DNA from 2 places in the Erwinia sp. 9145 genome. Region 1 is predicted to be linked to the other one. Evidence: predicted binding sites of a transcription regulator. Region 1 holds the regulator's gene; the other holds the start of a gene.

Region 1 (7,787 bases):
TGATGATCCTGAATGCCGGCACCGACGTGCTGCGCTTTGCTCCTTCGCTGGTGATCGAACCGGCGGACATTGAAGAAGGCATGGCGCGCTTTGCCAGAGCGCTCGACAACGTACCTGGCTTATCAGGCGCCTTTTCGTAACCGCCGTGACAACCAGCCTCCGTGGTGAGGCCGGTTGGACCACGCCAGCGACGAAATGGTGTGCATCACGCTCAGGTGATCCAGCACGCGCCTGACGTGCCGCTCCAGAATGGTCACCGGGCCGCGGTTAAAATCCTCCGGCGCCTCCAGAATGCTGCTGGCGGAGCTGGGGCCGTCGTATTCCAGCCGCTGCTGGCAGCGCTGAAGGGCGATTTCACAACTCTGAAGATAGCGTTCCGCCAGCGATGCGGTGAGCATGGTATGCTCCCGCGCCAGAATCGTCATGGCGTTGATGTGCTCAACAATAAACTGGCTGTGCGTCACCCACAGCTTCATATCGGACAGATAGCGCGTATTAAACCCCGGCTCCTGCATTGACTGGTTCAGCGAATTGAACAACGCGTTATGCGCCTGATTGACCCGCATACGTTGCCAGGCCAGCTTTGTCGCATCCTCTTCGTTGCCCAGCAGCATTTGCAGCGCGTCCTGAAACGCTTCCAGCGCATCGTGCGCGTTTTGCCTCAGCAGACCGCTCTGCCACTGCGGCCAGAGCCAAATCATGCCGCCAAAAGCAATCAGACAGCCCATTATCGTATCAAGCAGGCGCGGCAGCAGGAAGTCCGCGCCGTTCAGGGACAGCAACTGAAGCGACCAGACGGCGGTGACGGTAAAGCCAATCATCGCCACGCCGTAAAATTTACGGATCACCAGATAGCCGGCCAGGGTAATGGTCAGCATTCCCAACAGAATCAGCGACTCCGGCGCATGCAGACGCAGCGTAATGGCGGCGATGACCAGCCCGGCCAGCGTGCCGAGCGCACGGTGCTGGATGCGCACGCGCGTGGCGCTGTAGCCGTTCTGGCTGACAAACATCACCGTCATCAAAATCCAGTAAGGTTTAGGAAGATCGAAGAACAGGGCCAGAGAACTGGCAAAAGCCAGCATGACCGCGAAACGTGCGGCGGTGCGCAGCGCGGCGGATTTCAGCGAAAGGTAGCTTTTGATCGCCGGCAGCAGCGGCAACCGGCGCTGGCGATCCGCCATCAGGTCGCGTTGATAGAGCGGGCGCTGAGTGCGGAGCACGCGCGCGATGCGGCTGAAGTGCCAGGCGCAAAAATTGCTCACCGGATTGTCCGGGTGCTGGCGTGAGATCTTCTCCAGCGCCTGCAACTGCTTATCCATTGAAAAACGCTCCGGCAGCCGGTGATAAAGAATATCGTCGGCCAGCTGGCGAAGACGCGCGGCGATGGTCTGCGCGTTCCAACGGATCACCGCTTCAGCATGGCTTTGCCCGACCAGTTTCTGCACTTCTTCAGGCTGATGCAGGCTGACCGAAATATGCTCCTGCAAATCCATCGCCACCTGAAAGGCGCGGGTGAGGCGCTTATGGTGATTATCGCGACTGGCGGCCAGCATATGCATTTGCTGATAACAGATGCTGATGAGATCGACCGCCTTTTGTTGCCGCGCCAGCAGCGGCGGCAGCGCATCATCAGGATCGGTTAGTCTGGTCAATAGCGTATATTTCGCCTCGCAATAGGCAGCCAGTTCACGATAAAGCAGGCTGAGCGTTTCGCGCATCGGCTGCTCTTTCCACAGCCAGAACCAGAACCAGTTGAAGACGCCGTACCAGATGGTGCCAAGCACGTAGAGCAGCGGCGGCTGCCACATCGGCATGCGACCGCTGAGGCTGAGGGTAAAGATGGCGGCAATCAGCGAACCGGGCAGCAGCCTGCCGTGCAGCGGGCTGATCTCGCCGGTGACGCCCAGCAGCAGCGCCATCACCAGCAGGATCGCCGGGAGCGGCACCGCCTGCGCGCCGAGGTATTGGATCAGAAAGCTGCTGAAGGCAAACAGGCAACCGCCAATGATCAGGCGTTTGAAGAAGCGCTTATGCGGCGTGTCAAGCCCGGCGATGTTGCAGCAGGCCGGTACGAGGGAGAAGAGCAGCCCGTATTGCAGGCTACCGGCCAGCCATCCTGTTGCCACGGGCAAACAGAGCACCAGCGTCTGACGCAGTGCGTAGTTCACTTCAGGATGGTAAATCAGTCTGCGCCACATTTCGCTGTACCCAATAAAAAGGCGCGGCATGGATGCCGCGCCAGAGTAGCAAAGCCGGTTAGCGCGTGCCGTAAACGACGATAGTTTTTCCGTGTGCGGAGATCAGATTCTGATCTTCCAGCATCTTGAGAATGCGGCCAACGGTTTCGCGGGAGCAGCCAACGATCTGACCAATCTCCTGACGGGTGATTTTGATTTGCATGCCGTCCGGGTGAGTCATCGCGTCCGGCTGCTTCGCCAGGTTGAGCAGCGTTTGGGCAATGCGGCCCGTCACGTCAAGAAACGCTAAATTACCCACTTTCTCGGAGGTGACCTGAAGACGACGCGCCATTTGGGAAGAGAGACGCATCAGGATGTCAGGATTCACCTGAATAAGCTGACGGAATTTCTTATAGGAAATTTCAGCCACTTCACACGCGGTCTTCGCACGAACCCATGCGCTACGCTCCTGGCCCTCTTCAAACAGGCCAAGCTCTCCAATAAAATCGCCCTGATTGAGGTAAGAGAGGATCATCTCTTTGCCTTCTTCATCCTTGATCAGCACGGCGACCGCACCTTTGACGATGTAGTAAAGCGTTTCTGCTTTTTCACCCTGGTGAATCAGCGTGCTTTTTGATGGATATTTATGAATATGGCAATGTGACAGGAACCATTCAAGAGTCGGGTCTGTTTGCGGTTTGCCGAGAACCATTCGCTGTTATCCTCTGTTGTCATCATACCTGAATGCAGGCGCTGATTTGTCTGCCAGGCGTTGAAATAGTAAAGCGTTTCCCATCGGGATATTTGTCCAGGCCCGCAGGGTTCATTATATCGTCCCGTTTCGTCACGCTTGTAGAGTACTGACGAGAGTGTTTCAGCTTTGTTTTTAACACAGCTTTAAACGAGTGTCTTCTGTTGTCTCGCTTCAGCATAGCGGGAAACAGGACGCATTGCCGTTTTTGTTATCAGCGCGTAATCTGATGTGAATTGAATGAATTAAAGGAGTCGGTTATGCAAGCGCGCGTCAAATGGGTGGAAGGTCTGACTTTTTTGGGAGAATCCTCATCCGGGCATCAGCTGTTAATGGACGGAAACGCAGGCGATAAAGCGCCAGGCCCGATGGAAATGGTGTTGATGGCCGCGGGCGGTTGCAGCGCGATCGACGTGGTTTCCATTCTGCAAAAAGGCCGGCACGACGTCGTTGATTGCGAAGTCAAACTCACCTCAACGCGGCGCGAAGAGGCACCGCGACTGTTTACCCATATCAACCTGCACTTTATCGTTAGCGGTAACGCGTTGAGTGATAAAGCCGTTGCTCGCGCCGTTGAACTTTCCGCCGAAAAATATTGTTCCGTGGCGCTGATGTTGGGGAAAGGCGTTGAAATTACCCACAGTTTTGAAGTGAATACGCTATAAACCTTAATGCTCCGGTTAACGGGGCTTTATTCAATTTTTTTTCCTTCAATAAGGCGTTTGACCAGCGGCCCCATAATCAGCTCCATCGCCAGCCCCATTTTTCCGCCCGGCACCACCAGCGTATTAATATGCGAGATGAATGATCCCTGAAGCATCGACAATAAATAAGGGAAGTCGATATCGTCCAGCGCCTGAAAATGGATCACCACAAAGCTTTCATCCAGCGAAGGAATACCGCGCGCGGCAAAGGGATTAGACGTATCTACCGTCGGTACGCGCTGGAAGTTAATATGGGTGCGCGAAAACTGCGGCGTAATAAAGTTGATGTAATCTTCCATTGAACGCACCACCGAATCCATCACCGCTTCGCGTGAATGACCGCGCTCGCCGGTATCGCGCACCAGTTTCTGAATCCACTCCAGATTGACAATCGGTACCACGCCCACCAGCAGATCGACATTTTGCGCCACGTTATGCTGCGATGTCACCACGCCGCCGTGAAGTCCTTCATAAAACAGCACGTCGGTAGGTTCCGGCAGCGGCTGCCAGGGCGTGAAGGTGCCGGGAACCTGATTCCACGGCACGGCTTCGTCGTAGGTATGCAGATATTTGCGCGACTGGCCGGTGCCGCTGCGGCCATACTCGCTGAAGGTCTGCTCCAGCAGCAGAAAGTCGTTGGCGTCGGGGCCGAAGTAGCTGATATGTCGGCCCAGGTCGCGTGCTTTACGGATCGCCATATCCATTTCGGGCCGGGTAAAACGATGGAAGCTGTCGCCCTCGACTTCTGCCGCACGCAGATTTAACTGCTGAAAGATTTTGCGAAAGGCCAGGCTGGTGGTGGTGGTGCCCGCTCCGCTGGAGCCGGTAACGGCGATCACAGGATGTTTAGCTGACATGGCGAACGACTCCCTGAAAAAATTTTCAATGCGGCATTGTTATCACGATCCGCCGGTAGGTGTCACGCGGGCCGCTGACAGCGGCGGCTGCATTTGCCGCTATTCGCTGAATTTGCCGCGCGGCATAATGTTAATGGTTTCATGGAGTTCTGACCACACCAGCACCGCTTCGCCGCTGGCGAGCTGACGTCGAACGTCCTCCACCTTCTGCGCCAGCGAACGCTCCTGCTCGCCGTAGTCGGTGCCTTCTCGCAGCACGAATGATTCAATCAGATTTTCAAGGGTTTCCGCGGAAACGTCTTGCCAGGGAATAATCATTTCATTTGTCCAGCCAGGTTGAAAGCCACTGCGGCACGCGCTGCTCCAGCCACATTTGCGGCTTTAAGAGCGTGCCGCCTACAAATCCTACATGTCCGCCGTGCCGGGTGAGCTGATACTCCACCGTAGCGGGCAGCATCGCCGGCGGCGGGATCACCGCGGCGGTCATAAAGGGATCGTCCGCCGCGTGAATAATCAACAGCGGTTTCGCCACGCCGGGCAGCAGCGGCAGGGCGCTACAGCGTTGATAGTAGTCGGACGCATCACGAAAACCGTGGGCGCGTGCCGTAATCGCATCGTCGAATTCCCGCAGTTTTTTCATCGCTTTAAGCGCCGGTAAATCCACCGGCAGCGTACCCGGCCAGGCGTGAAGCTTGCGGGCGGCGTTTTGCTTTAGCAAGCCTAACAGATAACGCTGATAGACGCGCGAAAAGCCCTGCTCAAGCTTAACGCTACAGGGTTCCAGCATCAGCGGCGCCGAAATCACCACGCCGGCGTCAAGTAAACACCTCTCCTGCTGCTGGCCCATCAGAAAGGCGAGCATATTACCGCCCAGCGAGACGCCGACGGCCGCAGTGGGAACGTGGCCCCACTCGTCGCGCAGCCACTGAAGCAGGTAGCTGGCGTCTTCGGTTTCGCCTGAATGGTAGATCCGCGCCAGCCGGTTGGGTTCGCCGCTACAGCCGCGAAAGTGCATTACCACGCCCAGCCAACCGCGTGCCTGAAACGCCTGTAGCAATCCGTGGGCATAAGGGCTGTGGACGCTACCCTCCAGCCCGTGAAACAGCACCACGCGCGGCTTATGGCGCGCCTGCGCCGGATCTTCGCTCCAGGCCAGATCGACAAAATCACTGTCCGGCAGCGTCAGCCGCTGCCAGTGAGGCATGAGCGAGATCCGACGGCGCACCAGACGCGGCAACATCGTTTGCAGATGGGGATTGCTCAGGCCCGGCAGAGGACGGAAGGCGTCATCATTTACGTTGTTAAAATTCATCTTCAAAAGGCTTGTAGGATCCCCGTCACATTGCTAGCTTCGTCAGGTTCATTTCAGATTTGCGGTGAGGAGCACCCGTTTCATATGGAACTGAGTCTTTTTTTGTCTATGCTGGGCTTTCTGTGGGTAGCCGCGATTACACCCGGCCCTAATAATATGCTACTCACCGCCTCCGGCGCGAATTTTGGTTTTCTTCGCTCGCTGTGGCTGTTGTTTGGCATCATGCTGGGCATGCAGTTGATACTGCTGATGGTGGCCTTCGGTATTGGCGGTCTGATTTTACTTTATCCCTCGCTCCATCTGGCGTTAAAAATTGCCGGTAGCCTCTATCTGCTGTGGCTTGCGTGGAAAATTGCCACGGCGGCCTACGAGAAACTGGAGACGCCCACTGCGCCGCCCGCGCCGATGCCGTTCTGGCAGGGTGGAATGCTTCAACTTATCAATCCCAAAGCCTGGCTGATGACGCTGGGCGCTGTCGCCGCCTTCAGCCTGAGCGGTGACGCCTGGCGCGGCTCGGTGATGGCAATAAGCGTTGGTGTGGCGCTGGTGAACCTGGTGTCGGGCGTGATCTGGCTCGGCTTTGGCTCGCTGATTGGCCGTATTTTGCGCAGCCGCCGGGCATGGAAAATTTTCAACGTCTCGATGGGCCTGCTTACTGCGGCCTGCGTGCTGCTGATCTGGCATTAATTCCGCATTTACTGATAAAAAAACTGACGCGCGGATTGTTAAGTCATGCGCGTCAGCGTGCAAGGGCCCTCCGTCAGGGAGCCTCTTCATCAGGCAAATGAACGATAACCTGATGTTCCAGGTTATCTTTACTCAAGGGTATTGCTTCATTTTCGCACAGCACACCGTCCAGCCACAGTTGACCGACGCCGCTCGTGCGGGTCACGTTGATATGATAAGTGCCGTTTCCTTCCCGATAAATCACCGTGACCGCAGGCCAGTCAGCGGGCAGCCGTGGCCGGACAGACAGATATTCCCCGTGCCGCGTTATACCCAGTAAATGCTCAATCACTAACTGCCAGGTCCAGCCAGCAGAACCGGTGTACCAGGTCCATCCTCCGCGTCCGACGTGGCCTTCTGCCGCGTAAACATCGGCAGCCATAACGTATGGCTCAACTTTATACGTTCTGGTACCGGCAGCCGTCAGGCTATGATTGATCGGATTGATCAACGACAGAAGCGACCAGGCGCGGTCGGTCTGCCCCCTTTCTGCAAAGGCCATGATTGCCCATAGCGCGCCGTGCGTGTATTGCCCGCCGTTTTCCCGGATTCCCGGCAGATAGCCGCGAATGTAGCCCGGATTTGGGCCGGCGCCGTCGAAAGGCGGTGTGAGCAGCTTGATCAGGCCATTATCGCTATCGACCAGCTGCTGATAGAGCGCATTTAAGGCCGACTCACATTTGTCCGGGTCGCCCGCGCCGGACAGCACCGCCCAGCTTTGCGCAATGGCGTCTATCCTGCACTCAGCATTCGCATGTGAACCGAGCGTTTCGCCGCTGTCATAAAAACCACGCAGAAACCATTCGCCATCCCAGGCTTTCTGATTCAGCGCAATTTTCAGGTTTTCAGCGTGCTGCTGACACAGCGTGGCCGTCTCCCCGTCTTCCCGTTCAACAGCCAGCGCGGCAAAACGCGTCAGGACGGTATAGAGGAAAAAGCCGAGCCAGACGCTTTCCCCTTTACCGGCAATACCGACGGTGCTCATGCCGTCATTCCAGTCACCAGAACCCATCAGCGGCAGACCATGCTCGCCATACCTCAACCCATGTTTGATGGCGCGTACGGCGTGTTGCCACAGCGTTTCCTGGGTCTGGCTGATATGCGGCTGTTCATACACGGACTCTTCGTCGGCGCCGGGCAGGCGGGCTTCAAGGTAAGGTACGGATTGCGACAGCACCGCGCCATCCCCCGTTGCGGTAACGTAACGACAGAGCGCATAAGGCAGCCACAGATAGTCGTCCGAGCAGCGTGTCCTCA
Region 2 (7,787 bases), 1.7 Mb from region 1:
CGCGGCGCTGCTGCTGAAGCCGCACGGCGCGCCGGCGGATCGTCCCACACGGGTGATCAACGCCCTTTTCGGCTGGCTGTTCCGCCCGTTTAACCGCTTTTTCAACCGCAACTCAGCGCGCTATCAGGGCGGCGTGTCACGCATCCTGCGTCGGCGCGGCGCCGTGTTCGGCGTCTATATTCTGCTGCTGGTTGGCGCGGGCGTGATGTTCAGGCTGGTTCCCGGCGGTTTTATTCCTACGCAGGACAAGCTCTACCTGATCGGTGGCGTTAAGATGCCGGAAGGCGCATCGCTGGAGCGCACGGACGCCGTGATCCGCAAAATGAGTGACATCGCGCTGCATACCGACGGCGTGGCGGATGCCATTGCCTTTCCGGGTCTGAACGCGTTGCAGTTCACCAATACGCCGAACACCGGCACGGTCTTTTTCACGCTTAAGCCGCTGAACCAGCGGTCACGCAGCGCGGCGGAGATCAATGCTGAAATTAACGGCAAGCTGGCGCAAATTCAGGAAGGCTTTACTTTCTCGATCCTGCCGCCGCCAATCCTCGGGCTGGGCCAGGGTTCTGGCTATTCCCTCTATATTCAGGATCGGGCGGGCCTCGGCTACGGCGCGCTTCAGGATGCGGCGAGCGCCATGGCGGGCACCATCATGCAAACGCCGGGCATGCACTTCCCGATCTCAACTTATCAGGCCAACGTGCCGCAGCTGGATGCGCAGGTCGATCGCGACAAGGCGAAGGCGCAGGGCGTGGCGCTGAACGATCTGTTCGGCACGCTGCAAACCTATCTCGGCTCGTCTTACATCAACGACTTCAACCGCTTTGGCCGCACATGGCGCGTTTATGCGCAGGCAGACGGTCAGTTCCGCGACAGCGTCAGTGATATTGCTGATTTACGCACCCGCAACGCGCGCGGCGAAATGGTGCCGATTGGCAGCATGGTCAATATCGCCACCACGTACGGGCCGGATCCGGTGATTCGCTATAACGGTTTCCCGGCGGCAGATTTAATTGGCGATGCCGATCCGCGCATGCTCTCCTCCGCCGAGGCGATGCAAAAAGTGCAGGCGCTCGCCGAACAGATCCTGCCTCCCGGCATGAATGTGGAATGGACCGATCTGAGCTATCAGCAGGCGACGCAGGGAAATGCGGCGGTGATCGTCTTCCCGGTCGCCGTTCTGCTGGCCTTCCTGGTGCTGGCCGCGCTCTATGAAAGCTGGACGCTGCCGTTAGCGGTGATCCTGATCGTGCCGGTCACCATGCTGTCGGCGCTGTTTGGCGTCTGGCTGACCGGGGGCGATAACAACGTCTTTGTGCAGGTCGGGCTGGTGGTGTTGATGGGACTGGCCTGTAAAAACGCCATTCTGATCGTTGAGTTCGCCCGCGAACTGGAGATGCAGGGACGCACCATCATGGAAGCGGCGCTGGAGGCATGTCGCCTGCGCCTGCGTCCCATTGTAATGACCTCTATCGCCTTCATCGCCGGGACAATTCCGCTGATGCTGGGCCACGGTGCCGGTGCCGAAGTGCGTACCGTTACCGGCATCACGGTGTTCGCCGGCATGCTTGGCGTAACCTTGTTTGGCCTGTTTCTGACGCCGGTGTTCTACGTTGCGCTGCGCAAGCTGGTTACGCGCCGCGAGAACGCCGCAGAAACACCCGCGCTGGAAAGCTGAGCCGTCGCCGCCGTCCTTGCGAGGGCGGCACGCGGGCATAAAAAAAGCCGGACGCACACTGCGTCCGGCTTTTTCTCTGGCAACGTCTAAAGGTCCGCTTTTTCCTCGGCGGTCTGCAATTCGCAGCTTCCTTCGGGATAACGACGATCGCGATCGTGAATATCTTTCAAGGCGTCTGCCACCGTGCGCTTCGCCAGTACGTCCAGCGAGGCCTGCTCGGCTTCGCGGGCCAGCTCTTTAAAATACCAACAGGCGTTGGCGCTCACCAGACAGCGCGGCGGGACTTCCGGTCGCCCTGCCATCAGCGGCTTATCTTCCAGCACCGAAAGATAAATATCACACAGGGTAATCTCCTGCGCCGGACGACCCAGACGGATGGTGCCCGAGCGGCCGAGCGTGGAGACGATGATGCCGTCCCGGGTCAGCGGCACCATCATTTTGCGCACAAAACTCGGGTTTGCATTCAGGCCCATCGCCAGAATTTTGCTGGTGCTGCGTTTACCTTCCCGCTCCGCATGGGCCACACAGAGCACCATTTGTAAGGCCGTAGGAAAACGAATATCAAGCATGTTCAGATCCTTGCTTTTAAACGCCGGTTGGCGCCTTTATAAAAAAGCATTAAAAATCAGTTAACTATAAAAAAAACCACGTCGTTAATATAACAAATATTGTTGCATTTTAGAAGAAACGACGTTAGCGATTACTGCTATTTACGCTATTGCATTGAATAACATAAAATTATGTCTTTAACTGGTTAGCGTCCACCACCCTTTCCAGCACCGGCAAACCCCGTACATTTTCTGCAATCTGGACGAGTTTTGGCGTATGTTGCTCAAACCAGGCTTTTCGCGGCCGCCAGCACATTATTACCGGAAAATAAGCGTCAAGCAGACTGACCTGCTCGCCAAACCAGTATGGCCCTTCCCCTGCCTGGCTCTCCAGCCAGAGATAGAGCGACTCGCGGTAGCGATCGGTCGAGCTTTCCAGCTCTTCTGGCGCCGTGTTGACCCAGCGTGCGGGATAGTCGCCGTAGGTCAGCGTGGGATAAACGTTGGCCACCAGCCAGATCAACAGGCGATAAAACTGCTGACGCTGCGGGGTGCCCGCCGACGGTGCGAGATGCGGGTTCTCATCCAACAGCATCAGGGCAATGGCGGCGGTTTCGGTCATAACAGAACCGTCAGCGCGCACCAGCGTCGGCACCTGCGCCAGCGGATTAACCGCCAGCAAACGCTCCCGCGCCGGGCCGGGCTTATCAAAACCTGTCACGTCCACCAGTTGATAGGCTTCGTCCGCCAGCGTAAACATGATTTCGCTAATGGCCGAACCCCAGCCAGGCGCGCCGTACAGTTTCTGCATAAAGACCTCCGTGCGGTTCTACAGGGCGTGCTTACAGCGTCTTCTCACTCAGATAGTGATAAACCACTGATAAATCATTTTCGCCATAGCCGGCGTTTACCGCTTCCTGCCAGACATCGGCGATCAGCCGCAGTCCCGGCAGTTCGCTGTCTTTAGCCGCCGACAGCGCCAGCCTGGCATCTTTCAGTGCCCAGGTCAGCTGCATCTGAGGATCGTAGCGCCCTTCTTTCATCATTTCCAATTTGGCACTGGCGTACGGCACGGCCAGCGGCCCGCCCTCCAGCACTGACCAGAGATCGTCAGAAGTAAAGCCAAACTCTTTCGCCATCTGCATGCTTTCGGACAGCCCCTGCACCATCGAAATCAGCCAGGCGTTGACCACCAGCTTCATTTTCGAAGCCGAACCGGCCGCGCCCAGCCACTTTGTCGCTTTTGAAATGGCGGCGAATACCGGTTCAACGGCGGCGGCGCGCTGGCGGTCGCCGCTGGCCAGCACCACGATTTGCGCATTTTCCGCCGGCGTTTTGGTGCCGGAAACCGGCGCATCGATAAACACGACGTCGGGACGACGTTCGGCAAAAAAGCCGATCAGTTTTTCCGTGGCCTCAACGCCAATTGTGCCCATTTGTACCACGATGGCACCGTTTTTCAGCGCTGAAGACGCCTGCTCAAGAACGCTCTCCGTTGTCGCCGCATCGGCGAGCATGGTGATAACCACGCCGGCCTGCTCAACGGCCTGCTGGGGCGAGTTAGCCAGGGTCAGACCGGCCGCTTTAAGATCGTCGCCACGCGATTTAGTCCTGTTCCAGCCTGAGGTCGAAAAGCCGTTTTTCAGTAAATTCGCTGCGAAGGCATGGCCCATCGCACCTAATCCTAATACCGCCACCGCGGGATGCTGACTCATAAACGTTCTCCTTTAGCTAAGCGCGACCGCAGCCACACACTGTCTCCAGGGTAGCGCACCCGCACAATAATTTCTTCTTTATCGAATGAAAACGCCGTGCGGGAATTCGTAACGGGGTGTGAATGTCTGCCAGCATCGGCCAGGGTCATCTATAATTATCCCGTTAACGGGAGAAATAATGATGACTCACCAGATGAAAAAAATTGATTTTCCGGTCAGCAACGTGCGCCATTTTCTGGAGCCAGGCCCGGTGGTGTTGGTTTCATCGCAGCATGATGGCGAAACGGATATTATGACGCTGGGCTGGCATACCGTTCTTGAATTTTCCCCCTCGCTAATCGGCTGTATGATCTCCGCCGGAAACCACAGTAACCAACTGATTCGTCAGAGCGGTGAATGCGTCATCAACCTGCCCACCTCCTCGCTGCTGGAGACGGTGGTGAAAATCGGCAACTGTAGCGGCACGCGATGCGACAAATTTCATGATTTTGCCCTGACGGCGGAAAAAGGCGAACGCGTCAGCGCGCCGTTGATTGCAGAGTGTCATGCCAGTTTTGAGTGCACGCTTCATAATGATCAACTGGTGGACGGCTTCAGCTTTTTTATTTTTGAAGTAATTAAAGCCCATGTTGCCGCATCTCCTGAAAAACCGGAAACGATCCACTACTGCGGCGACGGCGAATTTATGCTTTCCGGCAAACACGTCAGTCGCCGTTCGCTGTTTCGCCCCGACATGCTGTAAATATGAAATGGCTGATTTACAAAAAAGGCGAATTTTCGATGTCTTATTAATGTGATTTGCATCACAATATAGCGATACTTTTTCGACTTCGTCTCAGCGAAATTAATCACTTATCAATAAGCTGTTAACCTGATGCAATCAACTACTGTTTCACGCAAAACGGCGTGGCTGCGCGTCATCCTGCTCGCCGTTGCCGCCTTTATTTTTAACACCACCGAGTTTGTGCCCGTCGGTCTGCTTTCTGACATCGCCGACAGCTTCTCGATGCAGACCGCGCAGGTCGGCCTGATGCTGACTATTTATGCCTGGGTGGTGGCGCTGCTTTCGCTGCCGCTGATGCTGCTGACCAGCCAGGTTGAGCGCCGCTTTCTGCTCATCGCTATCTTTATCCTGTTTATCGCCAGCCACGCCTTTTCCACCGTTGCGTGGAGCTTCAGCACGCTGGTGGCGTCACGTATCGGTATTGCGCTGTCGCACGCTATTTTCTGGTCGATCACCGCGTCGCTGGCGATCCGTGTGGCACCCGCCGGGAAAAAAACGCAGGCGCTGGGCATGCTGGCAACCGGCACCGCGCTGGCGATGGTGTTGGGCCTGCCGCTGGGTCGTCTGATCGGACAATACCTTGGCTGGCGAATCACCTTTGGCGTCATTGGCGGCGTGGCGTTGATCACCCTGATCTGCCTGGCAAAGCTGTTGCCGCCGCTACCCAGCGAGCACAGCGGCTCGCTGAAAAGCGTGCCGATGCTGTTTCGCCGTCCGGCGCTGGTGGCGCTGTATGTGTTGATCGCAGCCATTGTGACCGCGCATTACACCGCCTACAGCTACATTGAACCGTTTATCCAGAACGTGGCGCAAATGAGCGATAACTTCACCACGCTGCTGCTGCTGATATTTGGCGCAGCGGGCATCGTCGGCAGCATACTGTTCAGCACCTTCGGCAACCGCTATCCGGCCAGCTTCCTGGTGACGGCTATTGCGCTGGTTTCCGCCTGCATGCTGACGCTGTTTCTGGCCGCCACGCACGCCATCGCTATCGCCTGGCTGTGTATCATCTGGGGAATGGCGATGATGATTATCGGCCTGGCGGTGCAGGTACGGGTGCTGAATCTGGCGCCGGATGCGACTGACGTGGCGATGGCTTTGCTCTCCGGGATCTATAATATCGGCATCGGCGGCGGCGCGCTGCTGGGCAATCAGGTGAGTCTGCATCTCAATATGGGCAGCATCGGCTACGCGGGCGGCACCATTGGACTGTTTTCGCTGGCGTGGTGCCTGTGGAGCATTCGTCGCTTTCCACAGCTCAGAAGCCACGGTTGACGCCTGCCGGTCAGGGCGCCATTACTTCGCGTTGTTTAACGTGGTTCTGGCGTCCCATCCCGCCATCATCATTGTGACCATCCCTTCCAGTTCCGCCCGGTTTACGCCGTCCCGCGCCAGAATGGACATGCCGTTTTGCAGGGTTTGCACCACGCGCGCGAGCGCCGGTATATCGACCTGCTCCGGGATCTCACCCGTTTCCACAGCCTGACGCAGCCGCGCCTCGAGGCGTTGAAAAGTAACCGCGCGCATTGACCGGACGACCTCGCCCAGTTCGCTGTGTCCCTCGCTGCCCACCATCGAAAGCGTCACCATGCAGCCGTTCGGGATCTCGCTGATGCCCTCCGTCAAGGCGCGAGCGGAATCCATCAGCAGCGCTGTCACCGCCTCGCGAGCCGTAGCGGCTGACAGAAATCGCTCCCAGATCAGCGATTCATAGCATGTGCGATAGTGACGCAATGCCTCCAGATAAAGCGCTTCTTTCGATCCGAAGGCCGCGTAAAGGCTGGGCGAACCAATTCCCATCGCGGCCGTGAGATCCGAAATGGAAGTGGCTTCATACCCCTTTTGCCAGAACAGACGCGTTGCTTTTGCCAGTGCGGCGTCCGGATCGAACGCGCGCGGGCGTCCACGCGCGCGTGAAGGCGTATTTTTAGCGGACTGTGCCGTTTTCTCTGATTTATGCATGGATCGTTATATAAACCGATTGACGGGTTTGTGCAACCATCCTAATTTATGTGTCGATCACTACATAAATATAATCACAGAGGAACAGGCAATGAATGAACTGACAGGTAAGCGCGCGCTGGTCACCGGCGGGTCGCGTGGTATCGGTGCCGCTATTGCACTGGCGCTGGCGGAAAAAGGCGCAGATGTCGCTCTCACCTACGAGCACGCGGCGGACAAAGCCGCCGGCGTGGTTAAAGCTATTGAGAACAAGGGGCGGCGCGGCTTTGCCATTCAGGCCGACAGCGCAGATGCGGCTGCGGTGACGCGTTCCGTCAATGAGGCGGTCAGCAGCCTTGGCGGTCTTGATATTCTGGTAAACAATGCGGGGATCGCCCGTTCGGGTTCGCTGCCGGAGATGAGCCTGGAGGAGATTGATGCGCTACTTAATATTAATATCCGTGCAGTGATCCTCGCCTCACAGGCCGCTATTCCGCACCTTAAACAGGGTGGGCGGATCATCAGTACCGGCTCGTGCCTGGCGGAGCGCGTACCAATGGCGGGCGTGACGGTTTACTCATTGACCAAGTCGGCGCTGCTCGCCTTCACACGAGGCCTGGCACGCGATCTCGGCCCGCAGGCCATAACGGTCAACCTCGTACAGCCGGGACCGATCGACACCGATATGAACCCGGCGGCCAACGGCGATTTTGCTGAGGGAAACCGTAAACAGACGTCGCTGGGCCACTACGGTAAACCTGACGATATTGCCGACGCGGTGGCCTTTCTGGCCAGCGCGGCAGCAAACTACATCACCGGCACCGCGCTGACGGTAGATGGTGGTTCTAACGCCTGAAAAAAAAACTCGCCGCTGGTGTTGCGGCGAGTTTTTACCACCGTCGGGTGAAGCTTAATATTGCCCGCTCGACGATTTACACCCTGCTAATGTCGGCATCAATCCGCAAAGGCATCCAGCTCCTCCTGACTGAAATCGGCCGCCGCCGCAACGCGTTGCTGCTCATCCAGTAAAGCAAGGCGCGATTTCAGCGCACGCCGCACGCCGGCGTGGGCATCGGCACCCAGAATCAGCCGCAGCGGCGGAGACTGATGATCGGCCACGT

The links. Region 1 encodes CRP, which controls carbon source genes, mostly activating them, when cyclic AMP is high. Its sites were predicted from a motif close to ATGTGANNNNNNTCACAT; they were not measured.
Region 2: FA91_RS09155 (sugar transporter) is a predicted target of CRP. The motif match lies at 4,733-4,750, and genes of this name have one in related genera.

What each region holds. Positions count from the first base shown of each region.
Region 1 is NZ_JQNE01000001.1:3,559,152-3,566,938, reverse strand. Features, by position in the region: gene FA91_RS16905 (aspartate aminotransferase family protein) at 1-140, shown strand, start outside; gene FA91_RS16900 (YccS/YhfK family putative transporter) at 123-2,201, opposite strand; gene crp (cAMP-activated global transcriptional regulator CRP) at 2,260-2,892, opposite strand; gene FA91_RS16890 (OsmC family protein) at 3,192-3,596, shown strand; gene FA91_RS16885 (phosphoribulokinase) at 3,623-4,492, opposite strand; gene FA91_RS16880 (YheU family protein) at 4,592-4,810, opposite strand; gene FA91_RS16875 (hydrolase) at 4,812-5,804, opposite strand; gene FA91_RS16870 (LysE family translocator) at 5,889-6,491, shown strand; gene FA91_RS16865 (glucoamylase family protein) at 6,565-7,787, opposite strand, start outside.
Region 2 is NZ_JQNE01000001.1:1,863,479-1,871,265, forward strand. Features, by position in the region: gene FA91_RS09130 (efflux RND transporter permease subunit) at 1-1,678, shown strand, start outside; gene FA91_RS09135 (Rrf2 family transcriptional regulator) at 1,765-2,247, opposite strand; gene FA91_RS09140 (glutathione S-transferase) at 2,417-3,037, opposite strand; gene FA91_RS09145 (NAD(P)-dependent oxidoreductase) at 3,069-3,941, opposite strand; gene FA91_RS09150 (flavin reductase family protein) at 4,123-4,683, shown strand; gene FA91_RS09155 (sugar transporter) at 4,816-6,000, shown strand; gene FA91_RS09160 (TetR/AcrR family transcriptional regulator) at 6,022-6,687, opposite strand; gene FA91_RS09165 (SDR family oxidoreductase) at 6,779-7,522, shown strand; gene FA91_RS09170 (SDR family oxidoreductase) at 7,621-7,787, opposite strand, start outside.